DNA from 3 places in the Brevibacillus sp. 7WMA2 genome. Region 3 is predicted to be linked to each of the others. Evidence: riboswitches for the same ligand, from Rfam matches in the RefSeq annotation. Region 3 holds a riboswitch; each other region holds the start of a gene.

Region 1 (5,322 bases), 1.1 Mb from region 3:
GTTTAAAAGGACGCGTTGTCGCTGATCGAGTAGCTCCTGTCATCGCTCAGCTAGTGGAGTTGTTTAAAACCAACCGTGAATCGGGAGAAAAGTTTCACCAGTTCGCTCGTAGGTTCGGAGTCGCTAACATTCAGGAGCATTTTACACAGATTATTGCTAGTGTGAATGTGTAGAGAATACTGGTTTGATTAGCTAGAGTCATCTAATGCGGGTATTGTTAGAACCCTCATTTGAGCTCAGCAAGTATGAAAAGAGGGGAATATCATGTATCTATATCATGTCGAGATTGTAACAACTGAGGAAAAAAATCTGGTAGCTGCCGTTATTGCGGAAACGGAGGAAGCAGCCTTTCACACCGCTCATGCTCTTACCAAGCGCCAATTCCACCCAACTCCCACTATCAAAACTAGTACCTTACTTGAAAAAAAGTATATAGAAAAAGGGAAAGGATACGTGTTTGCTATTTCCTAGCACAAAAAGAAATCCAGCTACATCTGATAGGAGGTCAGAGAAAGGCTGGATTTCTTTTTGCTTTCATTTCTTTTTTTCATACATGATTTACCCTATTTTTGGTAAACAGAATGGTTATTTACTCCGATAAATCCGAACTTTTTACTACGTTTACTCATTCCTACACATTCACCTGCTCCTCTATTCTCTCCCCCGCCTTCAAGCCACGCTCTAGGTCTGCCAATACGTCCGTTACATCCTCTATACCAAGCGATAGCCTTACTAATCCATCTGTAATGCCACGCTTTTCTCGCTCCGCTTTCGGCATCGCCGCATGTGACATCTGCGCTGGATAGGATAAAATACTTTCCACTCCTCCAAGGCTAACTCCTACGAGAGCATATTGCACATTTTCAAATAAAGCCTTTACCCGCGCTCGACTTCCCAGGTCAAACGAAAGCACAGCCCCGTGTCCATTTGCTTGATTCTCTTGAATTTTGTGGCCAGCATGAGTCGGCAAACCCGTATAGTAGACATTTTTGACCAAAGGATGCTCTGCTAAATGGTCTGCTACAATGGCAGCATTTCGGGTTGAAATATCCAAACGTGCCTTTAAGGTTTTTAAGCCCCGCATTACTAGCCAGCTATCCTGCACGCCAAGAATGGCGCCAAATCCATTTTGAATCGCATATAATTTTTGTCCTAGCTCCTTTGTTTTTGTCACTGCCAGACCTGCAACCACATCACTGTGACCACCGATAAACTTGGTCGCACTATGCAACACAATATCAGCTCCTAACTCCAGCGGTCGCTGGTAGTAGGGAGTCAAGAAAGTATTGTCCACGATCGTCAATAGCCCGTGTCGTTTAGCAATTGCAATCACCCCACGCAAATCAGTCACCTTTAATGTCGGATTGGAGGGTGTTTCTAAAAATATGGCCCTCGTATTTGGTTGAATCACTGCCTCCACGAAAGACAGTTGAGTTGTATCCACAAAGGTCACTTCAATTTGCATCCGTTCAAGCACGGTTGTTAAAAAGCGAAATGTTCCGCCATAGACATCCTCGGCCACTACCAAGTGATCGCCACTTGAAAATAAAAGAAATACGCTGGAAATGGCAGCCATTCCAGATGAAAAAGCAAAACCCCGTTCTCCCCCCTCTAACGCGGCAATCGTCTCTTCTAACGCCTGCCGCGTAGGGTTCCCTGATCTTGCATAATCGTAGGTACCAGGCTGATCAATATCTTGTTGATGAAAAGTAGAGGCTTGGTAGATTGGGATGCTTGAAGCTCCCGTTATACGATCCATTCCACACGCACCATGAAGGATTTTGGTTGCAAAGTTCATCGGATACACTCCTCTATTTGTAAACATTTATCCAAGGCAAAGGTTAGGTCAGCGATCAAATCTTTTGGATGTTCAACTCCTACTGATAGACGCAACAATCGGTTGCAGACTCCTACATGCTCCCGTACTTCTACTGGTATATCGGCATGTGTCTGTGTTGCAGGATAGGTGCATAAGGATTCTACACCGCCTAGGCTTTCTGCAAATGAAATCACTCGTAATTGCTCTAAAAAGATAGCGACCATTGATTGTTCCTTAATGCGAAAGGAAACCATTCCACTGTAGCCACTTGCTTGTTTCGTCTGACTATCATATCCCGGATGAGTAGGTAATCCAGGGTAAAAGACTTCTGACACCGCTGGGTGAGTTTGCAAAAATGCAGCCACAGCAAAAGCATTTGATTGATGACGCTCCATGCGTAATGCCAATGTTTTTAATCCACGTATCACCAACCAGCAATCCTGCGGGCCAAGCACTGCTCCTATAGAATTATGCAAGAAACCGATCTTTTCGGTCAGATCAGCACCCTTCGTCACGATCAAGCCAGATAGCACATCATTATGTCCAGCTAAATACTTCGTAGCACTATGAAAGACGATATCTGCTCCTAACTCCAACGGTCGCTGATAATAGGGGGTCATAAATGTATTGTCAACAATGGATAGCAATTGATAGCGTTTGGCAATATCAATCATGCATTTCAAATCTGTAATTTGCATAAGGGGATTGGTAGGGGTTTCGATGAACAAAGCGCGTGTTTGACTAGTAATAGCAGCCTCCACTAGCTCTGGCTGACACATATCAACATACGTGCAGGTTATACCGTATCGTTTCATGATTTGCTCGAATAATCGATATGTCCCGCCATATAGATCAAGCGAAACAACCAAATGGTCGCCGTAGGAGAATAAGCCTACTATTGTTTGTATCGCTGCCATTCCGGAAGAGCAGGCAAAGCCACCGTCTCCTCCCTCTAGATTAGCGATTGCTTCCTCAAGTACCGCTCGCGTCGGATTAGCCGTCCGCGTATAATCAAAACCTGTGCTTTCCCCCAATGCTGGATGTCGGTAAGCTGTTGCATGATAGATCGGAAAGCTGAGCGATCCTGTTGTTTTGTCTTTCCCTACCCCGATTTGTGCCAAACGTGTGTCAATATGCATCCTGTTCCACTCCTCTATCTCGCCTTATTTCCAAACAAAAAAGCCCTCTTTCGATGAAAGAAGGCTTTGGCTACGCAAAGAAATCCGTAAGCAAACCTTCTCATCTTTCAGAACAAAATTGTCCTGCAGGAATTAGCACCATCTTGCAATAAACAAGTGGTTGCCGGGCATCAACGGGCCAGTCCCTCCGCCTCTCTGGATAAGAAGTCATGCTATTCAATTTGTGTTGATTCTAAAATTATCAGACACTTTAAACGATGTCAAGTGGTTTTCTTTCGCATCAATCAAAAAAGGCTGCCGAATAAATTCGACAGCCTTTTTCTAAAAGAACGGTATTACGCGTTCAATTTGCTTTTAGCAACTGCTGCAATGTCGTTGAAAGCTGCTTTATCGTTAACAGCTAGATCAGCCAACATTTTGCGGTTTACTTCAACACCAGCTAGTTTCAAACCGTGCATTAAACGGCTGTAAGAAAGACCATTCATGCGAGCTTGTGCATTGATACGAGTGATCCACAATTTGCGGAAGTCACGTTTTTTCTGACGACGGTCACGATAAGCATACATCAGGGACTTCATTACTTGTGCATTAGCGGATTTAAACAGACGGTGTTTAGAACCAAAGTAACCTTTGGCTAATTTCAAGATTTTCTTATGACGACGACGTGTCACAATGCCACCTTTTACTCTTGGCATAATCAATTCCTCCTGATCTGTAGCATGGCGGTCTCTCTATAGACGCTTATGGGGCTCATGCTAGAAAATTTTTCGTTGCGGAAAATGAGCAGAAATGAATCTTACAAGTAAGTGATCATTTGCTCAATGCGTTTTTGGTCTCCTTTAGAAACCATTCCACCTTTGCGAAGATGACGCTTCGCTTTAGTGCTCTTGTTAGCAAACAAATGGCTCGTGTAAGCAGAATCACGTTTCAAACGACCGCTACCAGTCTTTTTGAAGCGTTTTGCTGCTCCACTGTGAGTTTTCATTTTAGGCATTGGGAAATCCTCCTGTCTCGTATCCTATTTTTCCGATTTCGGAGTTGGAGCTAAGATCATAATCATGCTACGACCTTCAATTTTTGGTTTGCGTTCAACCGTTGCTACTTGTTCACAAGCGGCTGCTACACGTTCCAGCACCTGTTGTCCGATTTCAGAGTGGGTAATTTCACGACCGCGGAAACGAATCGTACATTTCACTTTGTGTTCTTCACCCAGAAACTTTAGCACATTGCGAAGTTTCGTTTGGAAATCGTGCTCCTCAATGTTAGAGGAAAAACGAACTTCCTTCAGCTCAACAATTTTTTGATTCTTGCGAGCTTCTTTCTCCTTTTTCGATTGCTCATACTTGAACTTACCAAAGTCCATGATACGGCAAACGGGAGGTTTTGCTGTAGGAGCTACGTTTACAAGATCTAAATCAGATTCTTGTGCAATACGTAATGCTTCTCTTAGTGGTACTACACCTAGTTGGTCACCGTTAGCACCAATTAAGCGTACTTCTCGAGCACGAATCGCCTCATTTACCAACATTTGATCCTTGCTAATGATTTGCCACCTCCATAGTCTTTCGAGAGCAAAAACGGATAATAGAAAAGCTGTTCTTGCATAGTTGAAAGCTTTTCATAAGCATGTGGCGATCAATCATCATCAACCGCCACATACATAAAAATGCGGACGCTATAGCGCCCGCATTTAATCTCACCTTTAGCAAAACAACGAATCAATCGGAGGCTTTGCATACGTTAGACCCGTCAACTGTCCAGCTAGACGTCGATTCAGGTGAGAAGCTGGGCGCTTCTGCTTCAATCTCGAAATGTGAAGTTATCACACCCAGTAATTTTACATAACAATTAGGTGTTTGTCAAGCTTTGCAGCTTATTTTCTCTCTAAAATCTCGTTTTGAAGATGAGCCAACACCTCAGCAACTGGCTTGCTGCCTAGATCGCCTTCTCCACGTTTGCGTACGGATAAAGCTCCCTCTTCCATCTCTTTTTCCCCGATAACCAGCATGTACGGGATTTTTTGCATTTGAGCTTCGCGGATTTTGTAACCAATTTTTTCATTGCGAGAATCCAGTTCAACACGAATACCTGCTTGTAGCAATTGCTTGCGCACTTCCTCTGCATAAGGAACATGCACTTCGTTAATTGTCATCAAACGCGCTTGGATTGGTGCAAGCCAAGTTGGGAACGCTCCGCCATAGTGCTCCACTAGAATACCGATAAAGCGGTCTAGTGAACCATACATAGCACGGTGCAGGACAACTGGACGATGCTTTTCGTTATCTTGACCAATGTAGCTTAGGTCAAATTTCTCAGGTAATTGGAAGTCTAGCTGAATTGTTCCGCATTGGTGACTGCGTTTCA
Region 2 (5,322 bases), 1.7 Mb from region 3:
TCTCCGATAATGTCACCTACTCGCATACGCGGATTTAAGGAGGAGTATGGGTCTTGGAAAATCATTTGCATATTCCGATTGAATTCACGCTTTTCCTGCCGACTATAGGTGGTGATGTCTTTCCCTGCAAAGTGAATTTGTCCATCTGTAGGCTGGTACAATCCGACCGCTGTGCGTCCCAGCGTTGATTTCCCGCTTCCGCTTTCGCCCACCAGTCCAAAGGTTTCGCCTGCTTTAATAGACAGCGTAATGTCATCGACCGATTTCACTGTTTGCTCAGAGCCTAAGGAAAAGTATTTTTTTACATTGCGTAATTTCAACAGAGTTTCAGATTGTTCTTTTTCTTCTGTAACTTCTAAGCTTCGCACCATTTCTCACTCCCTCCCTGCTACTCTACATTCTTGTTGGCGTGGAGCCCTTGGGTCATGCAGCCAGCAGTTCGCCTGATGTGTAGCTGAAAATGTGGTCGGTTGCGGGAGATGATCCAGGCAAATTTCCATCGCATGTGGACAGCGAGGAGCGAATGGACATCCTTTTGGCGGAGCAAATAAATCTGGTGGTGCTCCATCAATCGGGACTAATCGATGCTTCCCGGCTTGTTCCAGCTTTGGCACCGAGTCTAATAGCCCTTTTGTATACGGGTGTCCCGGCGATTCAAATAACTCATCGACTGTCCCTGTTTCTACGATTTTTCCAGCATACATCACTACCACCCGCTGAGCCACTTCTGCAACGACTCCTAAATCATGCGTGATCATAATGATCGAGGTACTGGTTGTTTGTTGTAATTCAAGCAGCAAGTCAAGAATTTGTGCTTGAATGGTCACGTCCAATGCGGTTGTTGGCTCATCAGCGATCAATAGCTGTGGATTACAGGCAATCGCAATCGCAATTACGACCCGCTGGCGCATTCCTCCCGAGAATTCATGCGGATATTGATGATAGCGCTTCTCTGCTTCTGGGATGCCTACTTGCCGCAACAGATCAATCGTTTTTTGCTGTGCCGCCTGTTGGGAGAGCCCTTGGTGTTTTCGTAAGCCCTCCGCAATTTGCTTGCCGATTTTCATCGTAGGATTTAGTGATGTCATTGGGTCTTGAAACACCATTCCTATTTTAGAACCCCTAATCTCCTGCAATTCCTTTTTAGACAAACCTGTCATTTCCTGTCCAGCAAAGCGAATAGAGCCTTCTGTCCTAACACCGCTTCCTGCCTTAACCATCCCCATGATTGCCTGCGCTGTAACTGATTTGCCACAGCCGCTCTCACCGACGATGGCTACCACCTCTCCTTTGTCCACATAAAACGAAATCCCACGAACCGCCTTAACCTCACCGCCATATGTCGTAAACCCAACTTCCAGCTCATCTATCTCTAGCAAATGTCCCATGATTATCCCTCCCTTCTACTTTTTACTTTTAGGATCAAGTGCATCCTGTAAGCCATCTCCGAAAGCATTAAAGGCAAACATCGTTAGTGAAATAGATAAGCCCGGGAAAAACAGTCTCCACCACTGGCCATTTAAAATCACGCCTATACCATCATTAGCCATCGTTCCCCAGCTAGCACTCGGTGCTTGTACCCCTAAACCAAGAAAGCTTAAAAAGGATTCAGCAAAGATCGCCTGAGGTATCGTAAAAGTCAGATTCACGATGATAATTCCTAAGGCATTTGGCAACAGATGCTTCCAAATAATTTTGGCGTGTGAGGTTCCTAGCTTTTCGGCCGCTAGTACAAACTCTTGTTGTTTTAACTGCAAGACCTGACCACGTACCAAACGAGCCATGCCAACCCAGCCTGTAACAGAAAGGGCGATAATGATAGTGGACAGTCCAGGCTCTAGCACCACCATCAATAAAATCACAACCAGTAAATAAGGAATGCCATATAAAACCTCGACAATACGCATCAGGATGCTGTCAATACGATCCCCTACCCTACCGCGTCCTGCCATATAACCCGAGACTCCACCGACAGCTACGCCAATCAATAAGTCGATGGTTGCTGCGATACAGCCGATAAAAAGAGAAATCTGTCCACCTGCCCAGGTGCGCGCCCACATATCTCGTCCTAAATCATCTGTCCCAAACCAATGAGTACCGGAAGGCTTGAGATTTCCAAGCATCAAATCTTGTTTTTCTGGACTGAAGGCTACTAGATGTGGACCGATCAGCGAAAGCATGACCACAAGGATTAATAAACTGAAACCAAGCATCGCCAGCTTGTTTTGTATGATTTTTCGTAGCATTTCTTTGCCATAGCTTAGGCTAGGACGATCTATCTGATGCTTCTCAAAAACTCGTTTATCCACAGGTCGAAAAAGATGATCTTGTTCAGAATGCAGTGAAGATTGCGCCATCTGTTAGTCCCCCTTGCTCGTTAGCTTAATTCTTGGGTCCACCAGTCGGTATGACACATCGATCAAAAACAACGACAAGATCAGGACCGTGCTATAAAAAACCGTTGTTCCCATCACAACTGGGTAATCACGATTAAAGATGCCATCTACGAAATACTTGCCAATGCCTGGAATGGCAAAGATTTTTTCAACTACAAACGTGCCCGTAATCAGCGCTGCAAACAACGGACCGATAAAGGTTAACACTGGTATCAAGGCGTTACGAATGCCATGCTTTACCACGATTGCAAACGTAGGTAAGCCTTTTGCCTCTGCCGTCTTCATGTAATTCTGACTAAAAACCTCAAGCATGCTAGCCCGAACAAAGCGGGCGATAATAGCCATAGGACCGACCGCTAATGTAACAGACGGCAGGATTGAATGTTTCCATGATCCCCAGGAGGCAGCCGGCAAAAGCTTCCACTCAACCGCAACTAATTTGATTAGCAGTGGAGCCAGGATGAAGCTTGGGACAGAAATCCCTATGATCGCAATAAACATCGAAACGTAATCCAACCATTTATGATGATAAAGGGCTGCGATAATTCCTAAGGAAATACCAAGAAATAAAGCTAAAAATAACGCTTGTAGACCTAGTGTTGCCGATACAGGAAATCCAGAAGCAATCAATGTATTTACATCACGTGATTTTGATTGTATGGAAGGTCCTAAATCCAACTGGGCCAAATCCTTTAGATATAACAAATATTGCTGTGCCATTGGTTTATCCAGATTATATTTTTCCCGCATATTTTGGACGACATCAGCCGGCAGCATTTGCGAATCAGTAGCAAATGGATCACCCGGTATAAGATGCATAATGACAAAGGTTAGTGTCACAATAATCCATAATGTTATGAGCATGGTACATATTCTTTTTAACAGATACATACGTAAGTTCCCCCACTTTTCTCTAATACCCTATTTTTATATCGGAATACTTGGTTATATGCTTGCAAGGATACATTTTTTCCTCTTTGACCGCCCTTTGTGATTCATTTGTCTGTGAAAAACCTATGCAAAAAAGCCCTTCTCTCTAAGAAGAAGGGCTTCATGTCTATGTATCTGCCATTCTCCTTATCTCTCAGAAATACTTCTGCTGGATTTAGCACCTTTTGAATGAATCAAGGTTGCCGGGTTTCATAGGGCCAGTCCCTCCACCGCTCTTGATAAGAAGTTGTTATAAAATTATCGGATTCAATTTATACATTATCATATCATCGTTACTTGAAATGTCAATAGAACCACCCTTGTTTTTACTTTTGTTTATTTTTGTTAGCAGTCATTTTTTTATAGAAATAGTAGAATACAAAAAAACCTCCAAAACCTGGAGGCTAAGCATCTATTTCGTTTTGTCTTTTTCTTTTTTGGTAAGTAGCTTTTCAAACAAATCTCCTAGGTCAAAACCCAGTTCCTTTTTCAATTGCTCCTGTTTTTGCTGATCTTTTGTTTCCTCTCGCATTTCTAATAACAAAGTCATCTCATCCAAAGCCTTCTGATCCAAAAGATTCTTTTCCTTGGCAGAGGATTCGGCTTCACTTTTAGTACCTGCTGATTTTGACGAATCCATTGAATTCCCGTCTGCTGAAGATTCCTTTTTAACAGTTCCCTCCTGCGAAGCTCCTTGAGAATTGCTGCCCTTTTGCGGCGTTATAGTAAAAAATGCAATTATAGCAAATAGTAACGTGACAGAAGCAATCGAATAAAACATAACTTTCGTCGAAAATCCCAATAACCACGTAAAAATCGGAGGCCCCAACGCTACTCCTATAAACCGGACACCATTATACAAAGACGTAATCATACCACGCTCTGTCTTTGTAACCGCTCCAATGATCATAGAATTGAGGCAGGGCAGAATCATGCCGGTTCCTACGCTACCAAATACAAGAATTCCTATTAAGAAGTACACGTTAGAAACAAAGCTTGCCCCAGCATAAGAAATGGTCAGTAAGAGCATCCCTGCAATAATAAAGTAGCGCATTACCGTTAGTCTCTTTTTAATAATAGCTCCTGTTATAAATGCCATAATGCTCAGAGCCAGCAGGGGAATAGCTAAAAAGGCACCTTTTAGAATACCATCAATCTGATAGGTCTCCTCCAATAAATCCGATAGATAAAAAAGCACACCAAATAGCGTAGACAAGCATATGCTACCAATAAAAAAGGCTGGAATGAGCCATTTTCCATTTTGTTTAAATATCTGGCCAATCGAGCCAAGGTACTCTTTAACTGATTTGGGTTGCTTGTTTTGCTTCTTTTCCTTTACCAATAGCAAAAAAATAGTTAGAACTACTGCACATATGACCGGAAAAGCTAAAAAGACTGCGTACCATGTCCATAAGGCGAATAGAGCGCCTAAAATTGGGCTTAACACTTTACCCAACCCGTTAGAGGTTTCCAATAGTCCAAGCGCTTTACTTTCGGAGGCACCATCAAATAAGTCTCCTACTAAAGCCATAGCTATGGGTGATGTTCCCGCTGCACCTATTCCCTGTAACACCCTTCCACAAATAATTAACCAGTAGGGATTGGTTAACCATAGGGACGCTAAGCCTGCAAGCAATCCGCCTGCGCCATATAACGTTAAAGCGATCGTTATGACCACTTTGCGATTAAATCGGTCAGATAGATAGCCAGCCAATGGAATAATGATTCCGGCCGCAATAGAAAAAGCAGTAATTAAAAAACTGGTTTGAAAAGAAGTTAAGTGCAATTCCGATTTCATTGTTGGCAATATGGGAATTAACATTGAATTTCCAAGTACCATAACCAATGGAACACCTGTTAATCCTATGAGGTTTTTCTTGTTATTTTGCGCTTGAGCCATCATACGTCCTCTTTTCTTAAACGATCAACGTAATCATGAAATGTACTTAGGCCTGATATATACTACCATCCCAGCTATAGTGTGCTAGGATGTCGG
Region 3 (5,322 bases):
ATCAACTCAATTGTTTTTTAAACAGTGTCAGGAAATGTCACTATTAGAGGCTAGAATGGAGGGAGAAAAGGGGGAGAATTATGTTTAAGCAATTACATTGCCTTGCCATTTATACGAAAGACTTGGAATCAGCTATTCTTTTCTATGAGAAAATGGGGTTAGTAAAAAAGTGGGAGGCTGAACAAATTCCGGGTAAACCATGGAAACTAGTAGGTATGGGGTTTGGAGAAGGCCATGCAGAGTTAGTTTTGAAAAATAACCCTGAATTACATTTCATAGAGCCAGAGATTTTTGTAGAAGATGTCACTGCATTCTATGAAGAGTGGAAAGACGATCCTTCCATTCAGTGGATTCGTCCGCCATTTTCCAATTCATTAGGTGGTCATGTAGCTATTATGGAGGCGCCGGATGGCAATGTATTTGTATTAATCGGGAAGTAGGCTGATAAATATGATACAATGGGAGGAATGTAACTTTTATTGATCATAAAAACATGGGGGGAGAGAGTGATTGAACTTTATTGGAAAACACTCGCTAAATCTATTGCTGCTGATTGTCGGGCCTACATTTTTCCTGAATCTATTTATTAAGGAAGGCACTGCAAAAAATATCATTAGTGTCGTTAGTTTCCTACTAGTGTTGCTTGTCGTTATTTGTGGAAGAAGATATCAAAAGAAGAATTCAGAATAACGGAAAAGATGTGATAAACCCCTTCTTTCTCGGTTCTTATGTGTGACCTTTCTACATACATTGTTGTCAGAACGAAAGGAGAGGGGCACATGGAAGCTACAATTGCTCGGTATTTTGCGATCAAACAACAGCAAAAAGAGTTAGAAGAGGAGCTGGCAGAGCTACGACGAATTCTGTTGGCTGTTTATCCAAAACCGTGTGAGATTGAGATAGGAGACTACCGTCTGAAAATTAGTCAACAAGAGAAGAAAGAGTTTAATGAGGAACACCTGCTTAAAGCCGTAGAAGATCCACAAATATGGAGGCTGATGTCCAAGGTGGATGTGGCAAAAATAAACAGCCTACTTAAGCTAGGTGTCATAAAAGAAGAAACACTCGCAGATACGTACACGGTGAAGCAGACCGCATATGTTCAGGTATCGAAAAAGTAAGCGATGAGCCAAAAGCCAAATTTACATCTTACATATAGAAAAAGGCGTGCGACTGGCAACAGTGAAGCACGCCTTTTTACATCCTACACGATTCTCAGCTTACACTTGTACAGCTTCCACAGCTTTTTGAATAGCCTGCTCTACATCCTGCAAAATATCTTCAATTGCCTCTGTACCTACGGAAAGACGAATCATCCCAGGGGTCACCCCGGCCTTAGCTTGTTCTCCTGGGGTAAGTTGGAGATGAGTAGTACTAGCTGGATGAATGATCAATGATTTGGAGTCTCCTACATTAGCCAAATGCGAGAACAATTGAACAGATTCAATTACTTTTTTGCCAGCTTCTACTCCACCTTTGATTCCAAAAGTCAACAAAGCCCCCTGACCATCTGGTAAATAGCGTTGACTAAGTTCGTAGGTAGGTGAGCTAGCAAGCCCTGGGTAGCTCACCCACTCTACATCGTTGTGTTGTTCTAAATATTGAGCAACAGCAAGTGCATTTTGACTATGCCGTTCCATCCGCAGGTGGAGAGTCTCTAGACCTTGTAAGAATAAAAAGGAGTTAAAAGGAGATAAGGTAGCTCCTACATCTCGCTGTAGCTGCACACGAGCTTTTACGATATAAGCAGCATCGCCAACCGCCTCTGTATATACAATTCCATTGTAGGTAGGGTCTGGAGTGGAGAGCCCAGGGAACTTGCCGTTACTCCAATCGAAATGACCGGAGTCTACGATAATTCCCCCGATAGATGTGCCGTGACCGCCAATAAATTTAGTAGCAGAATGGATAACGATATCTGCCCCATGTTCAATCGGTCGGCACAAAATAGGGGAGGCAAAGGTATTATCCACAAGGAGCGGTAATCCATATTCATGAGCTATGGTAGCAATAGCGTTTAGATCGGCAACCTGCATTTGAGGATTTCCGATCGTTTCGCAGAAAATCGCCTTGGTTTTGTCCGTAATCTTTGAACGGAAATTGTCTGGGTTGGATTGGTCAACAAAATGAACGGTAATTCCAAGCTTTGCAAAGGTATGGGCAAATAAATTGTAGGTTCCCCCATATAAACTGCTAGAGGAGATGATTTCATCACCGGCTTGTGCAATATTTAATAAGGCAAATGTAATGGCGGCTTGACCAGATGCAGTTGCAAGTGCCCCAATACCGCCTTCTAATAGGGCGACACGTTTCTCAAATACATCCTGGGTTGGATTCATGATGCGGGTATAAATGTTCCCAGGCTCCTGTAACGCGAATAGATTGGCTGCATGGCTGGTGTCACGAAACTCATAGGAGGATGTTTGATAGATGGGGACGGCAAGAGCGCCGGTAGTTGGGTCTGCCTCCTGACCTCCGTGAAGAGCTAGTGTTTCTCTTTTCCAATTGAGGTTTGACATAAAAAAACCACTCCTTTTCCATGTAAAGTAAGGTGATTCTCTTGGTTTCAATGGTGGCGCAGTAGAGAGGGAAGACAGGCTTCTCATAGCAAAAAGCCCTCCTCTGAGTAGAGGAAGGCTGCGTTACTAATTTCGCATACATTCATCTCTCAGAACCTTGCAGATTCTGCAGGATTTAGCACCATGAACACTATGTTCCGGTTGCCGGGCTTCGTCGGGCCAGTCCCTCCACCACTCTTGATGAAAATAAAAGTTTGTTTTATTGTAAGGAGCTTGGAATGATAAGTCAATAATATTTTGTGCATTCTGAAAAAATAGCGGAATCAAATTCAGTTTCCGTTTATGATAACTATTGAAATCATCTTGTTTTAACTTGATTAAACTTCTAAAAATTTAGCTACATATCGACAGCAAAACAGATTTATTTACAGGATACATGAAGTGAATAATCATGAATAAAAATACAAATAAGTATAATTATACATAATAAGATGCATAACTTGTATAGCAGCTTGCTTTTTGGAGGGTAAAATAGAAGTAGCTGGAAACATGAAAACCTACATACAAGCATAACTGCCTTTTTTATGTGCACATTTTTACATTTTCCTATTTACTCTTTTTCGTTCTTTTTGCTACTATAGGGAAAGGTGTCTTGCCCCAATTTTTGGGGTGAATTGGCACGGGTGGGCCGAGGGGTTGTTTTGCTTAAAGAAGGGAACCGATATTGTACTCATTTTTTCGTAAAAGATTTGATGTAAAAGGTCATCAAACAACGGTTCGCAACGAAATTTTGGCTGGTTTAACCACGTTTTTCACCGCTGTCTACATCATTGCCGTGAATTCAATGATCTTATCGGATGCAGGTATACCATTGGAAGCAGGTATTGTTGCCACGATCGTTATCTCCTTCATAGGATGCTTGATCATGGGTTTTTGGGCGAATGCTCCTGTAGCACTTGTTCCTGGTATGGGCATTAATGCGTTTTTCTCCTATACGATTGTTAAATCTATGGGATTATCATGGGAGAGCGCTTTGGCAGTTGTATTCATGTCAGGTGTTTTATTTATCGTGATTGCTTTTACACCGGTTGCCAAAATCTTAGCGAAAAGCATTCCACTGTCTCTAAAAGAAGGAATGACGGTTGGAATTGGGTTGTTTCTTACCTTTATTGGTTTGCAAAAAGGCGGCTTAATCGTACCTAATCCATCTACATTTATTGCTTTAGGCGATCTGGGCGATACGAAGGTAGTATTGGGATTGGTCAGCTTGGTAATTGCCGTTGTGCTATTTTTACGCAATGTAAAAGGTAGCTTTTTAATCAGTATTATTGTAAATACGCTGATTGCTATTGCCCTTGGTACGGTAGGTGGTACAAGTCAGGCAAGTGATTTCTCGTTCTCGACATACCTCACTGTCTTTGGAGCATTTTCGTTTGACGGCATAGTTACTACTGGATTTTGGCTGGCTGTGTTTCCGCTAACCATGGTGATTGTTTTTGAAAATATGGGGCTTTTGCACAGCATGGTTCCAGAAAGTAAATTTGCTCGTACTTTTCAAGCAAACTCCATTTCAGCTATGCTTTCTGGATTGTTTGGTACGAGTCCAACTGTGTCTTCAGCGGAAAGTTCTGCAGGAATTGCCGCTGGCGGGAAAACAGGGATTACAGCAATTACGGTAGGAATTCTGTTCTTGATCTCAATCTTTTGCATTCCTGTCATTCGTTACGTGCCGGATACAGCGATTGCTCCTATCTTAATTCTAGTTGGTAGCCTAATGATGCAAAGTGTCAATCAGATTAAGTTCTCCGACATGTCAGAAGGCTTGCCAGCGTTCTTGATCATTGTGCTGATTCCCTTTACAGCGAGTATTGCAGATGGAATTGCTTTCGGATTTATGGCGTATCCAATTGTTAAACTGGCGATGGGCAGACGAAAAGAAATTCCCTTGCCGCTTTTAATCATTTCGTTTATGTTTTTCCTATATTTTGTGTTGCTAGCATTGCAGCTTCATTAAGGTAAAAGGCAGCCATTTTCTCTTTTGAGAGGATGGCTGCTTTTTTGCATACGGGCATGAAAAGTATGAATGAAGGAATGCAGAATGGATATGGAACGGCTAGTCACTGTTGCTAGATGGAGCAAGCATTTTTCTTTTTTTACTAGTTTTAGACGCTTGCGTGACTGAATATACTGAAGAGAAATACATTCCAATCTATGAAACAGTAAAGAAGGTGAGATTTCTGTACGAGACGACGAGCAGATATCGCTATTACAGAGAAGCTTTGGCGAACCTATCTATGCCGTTTGCCTATATTGACCTTGATTTGTTGGATCAGAATATGGCTGAAATTGTAGCTAGGAGCAATGGTAAACGTATACGAATTGCCAGTAAGTCAATTCGTTCTATTCCTATGCTCCGATATATTTTAGATTATGATCCTTTGATCCAGGGCATCATGTGTTTTACAGCATCAGAAGCATTGTTTTTGTGGGAGAACGGATTTCATAATCTGCTACTTGGTTACCCTGTGGTGGACAGATCTTCGCTACTTACGATAGCACGAGCTGTACAGCAGGGCGCACAAATTACATTAATGGTCGATTCATTGGAGCATATTAACTTGGCGGAGGAGGTGGCCAAACAAGTAAGTACGCCCTTGTTGCTTTGTGTGGAGATGGATGCCTCTGACTCATTTTTGGGCTTGCATATTGGTGTATACCGCTCATCCTTACGTACATTCGAGCAAGTGATGCAGATGGTTGAAAGAATTGGATCGAGTCCTTGGCTTGTGTTGGATGGAATCAT

What was found. A riboswitch is a leader RNA that binds a small molecule or an ion and turns the genes downstream of it on or off. The one in region 3 is predicted to bind S-adenosylmethionine.
Region 1: another riboswitch for S-adenosylmethionine. It lies ahead of GOP56_RS21405 (PLP-dependent transferase); the one in region 3 lies ahead of GOP56_RS02965 (homocysteine synthase).
Region 2: another riboswitch for S-adenosylmethionine. It lies ahead of GOP56_RS09415 (ABC transporter permease); the one in region 3 lies ahead of GOP56_RS02965 (homocysteine synthase).

Annotation. Positions count from the first base shown of each region.
Region 1 covers NZ_CP048799.1:4,957,069-4,962,390, reverse strand. Annotated here, with positions in the region: gene GOP56_RS21420 (nitrite/sulfite reductase) at 1-173, shown strand, start outside; gene GOP56_RS21415 (DUF3906 family protein) at 265-471, shown strand; gene GOP56_RS21410 (aminotransferase class I/II-fold pyridoxal phosphate-dependent enzyme) at 632-1,798, opposite strand; gene GOP56_RS21405 (PLP-dependent transferase) at 1,795-2,958, opposite strand; SAM riboswitch class I at 3,056-3,164, opposite strand; gene rplT (50S ribosomal protein L20) at 3,294-3,653, opposite strand; gene rpmI (50S ribosomal protein L35) at 3,755-3,952, opposite strand; gene infC (translation initiation factor IF-3) at 3,977-4,486, opposite strand; ribosomal protein L20 leader region at 4,613-4,765, opposite strand; gene thrS (threonine--tRNA ligase) at 4,832-5,322, opposite strand, start outside.
Region 2 covers NZ_CP048799.1:2,376,674-2,381,995, forward strand. Annotated here, with positions in the region: gene GOP56_RS09400 (ABC transporter ATP-binding protein) at 1-371, opposite strand, end outside; gene GOP56_RS09405 (ABC transporter ATP-binding protein) at 375-1,388, opposite strand; gene GOP56_RS09410 (ABC transporter permease) at 1,404-2,357, opposite strand; gene GOP56_RS09415 (ABC transporter permease) at 2,361-3,287, opposite strand; SAM riboswitch class I at 3,471-3,572, opposite strand; gene GOP56_RS09420 (MFS transporter) at 3,739-5,229, opposite strand; gene GOP56_RS09425 (mandelate racemase/muconate lactonizing enzyme family protein) at 5,273-5,322, opposite strand, start outside.
Region 3 covers NZ_CP048799.1:678,063-683,384, forward strand. Annotated here, with positions in the region: gene GOP56_RS02955 (VOC family protein) at 81-440, shown strand; gene GOP56_RS02960 (hypothetical protein) at 780-1,121, shown strand; gene GOP56_RS02965 (homocysteine synthase) at 1,221-2,519, opposite strand; SAM riboswitch class I at 2,659-2,766, opposite strand; gene GOP56_RS02970 (NCS2 family permease) at 3,244-4,533, shown strand; gene GOP56_RS02975 (amino acid deaminase/aldolase) at 4,643-5,322, shown strand, end outside.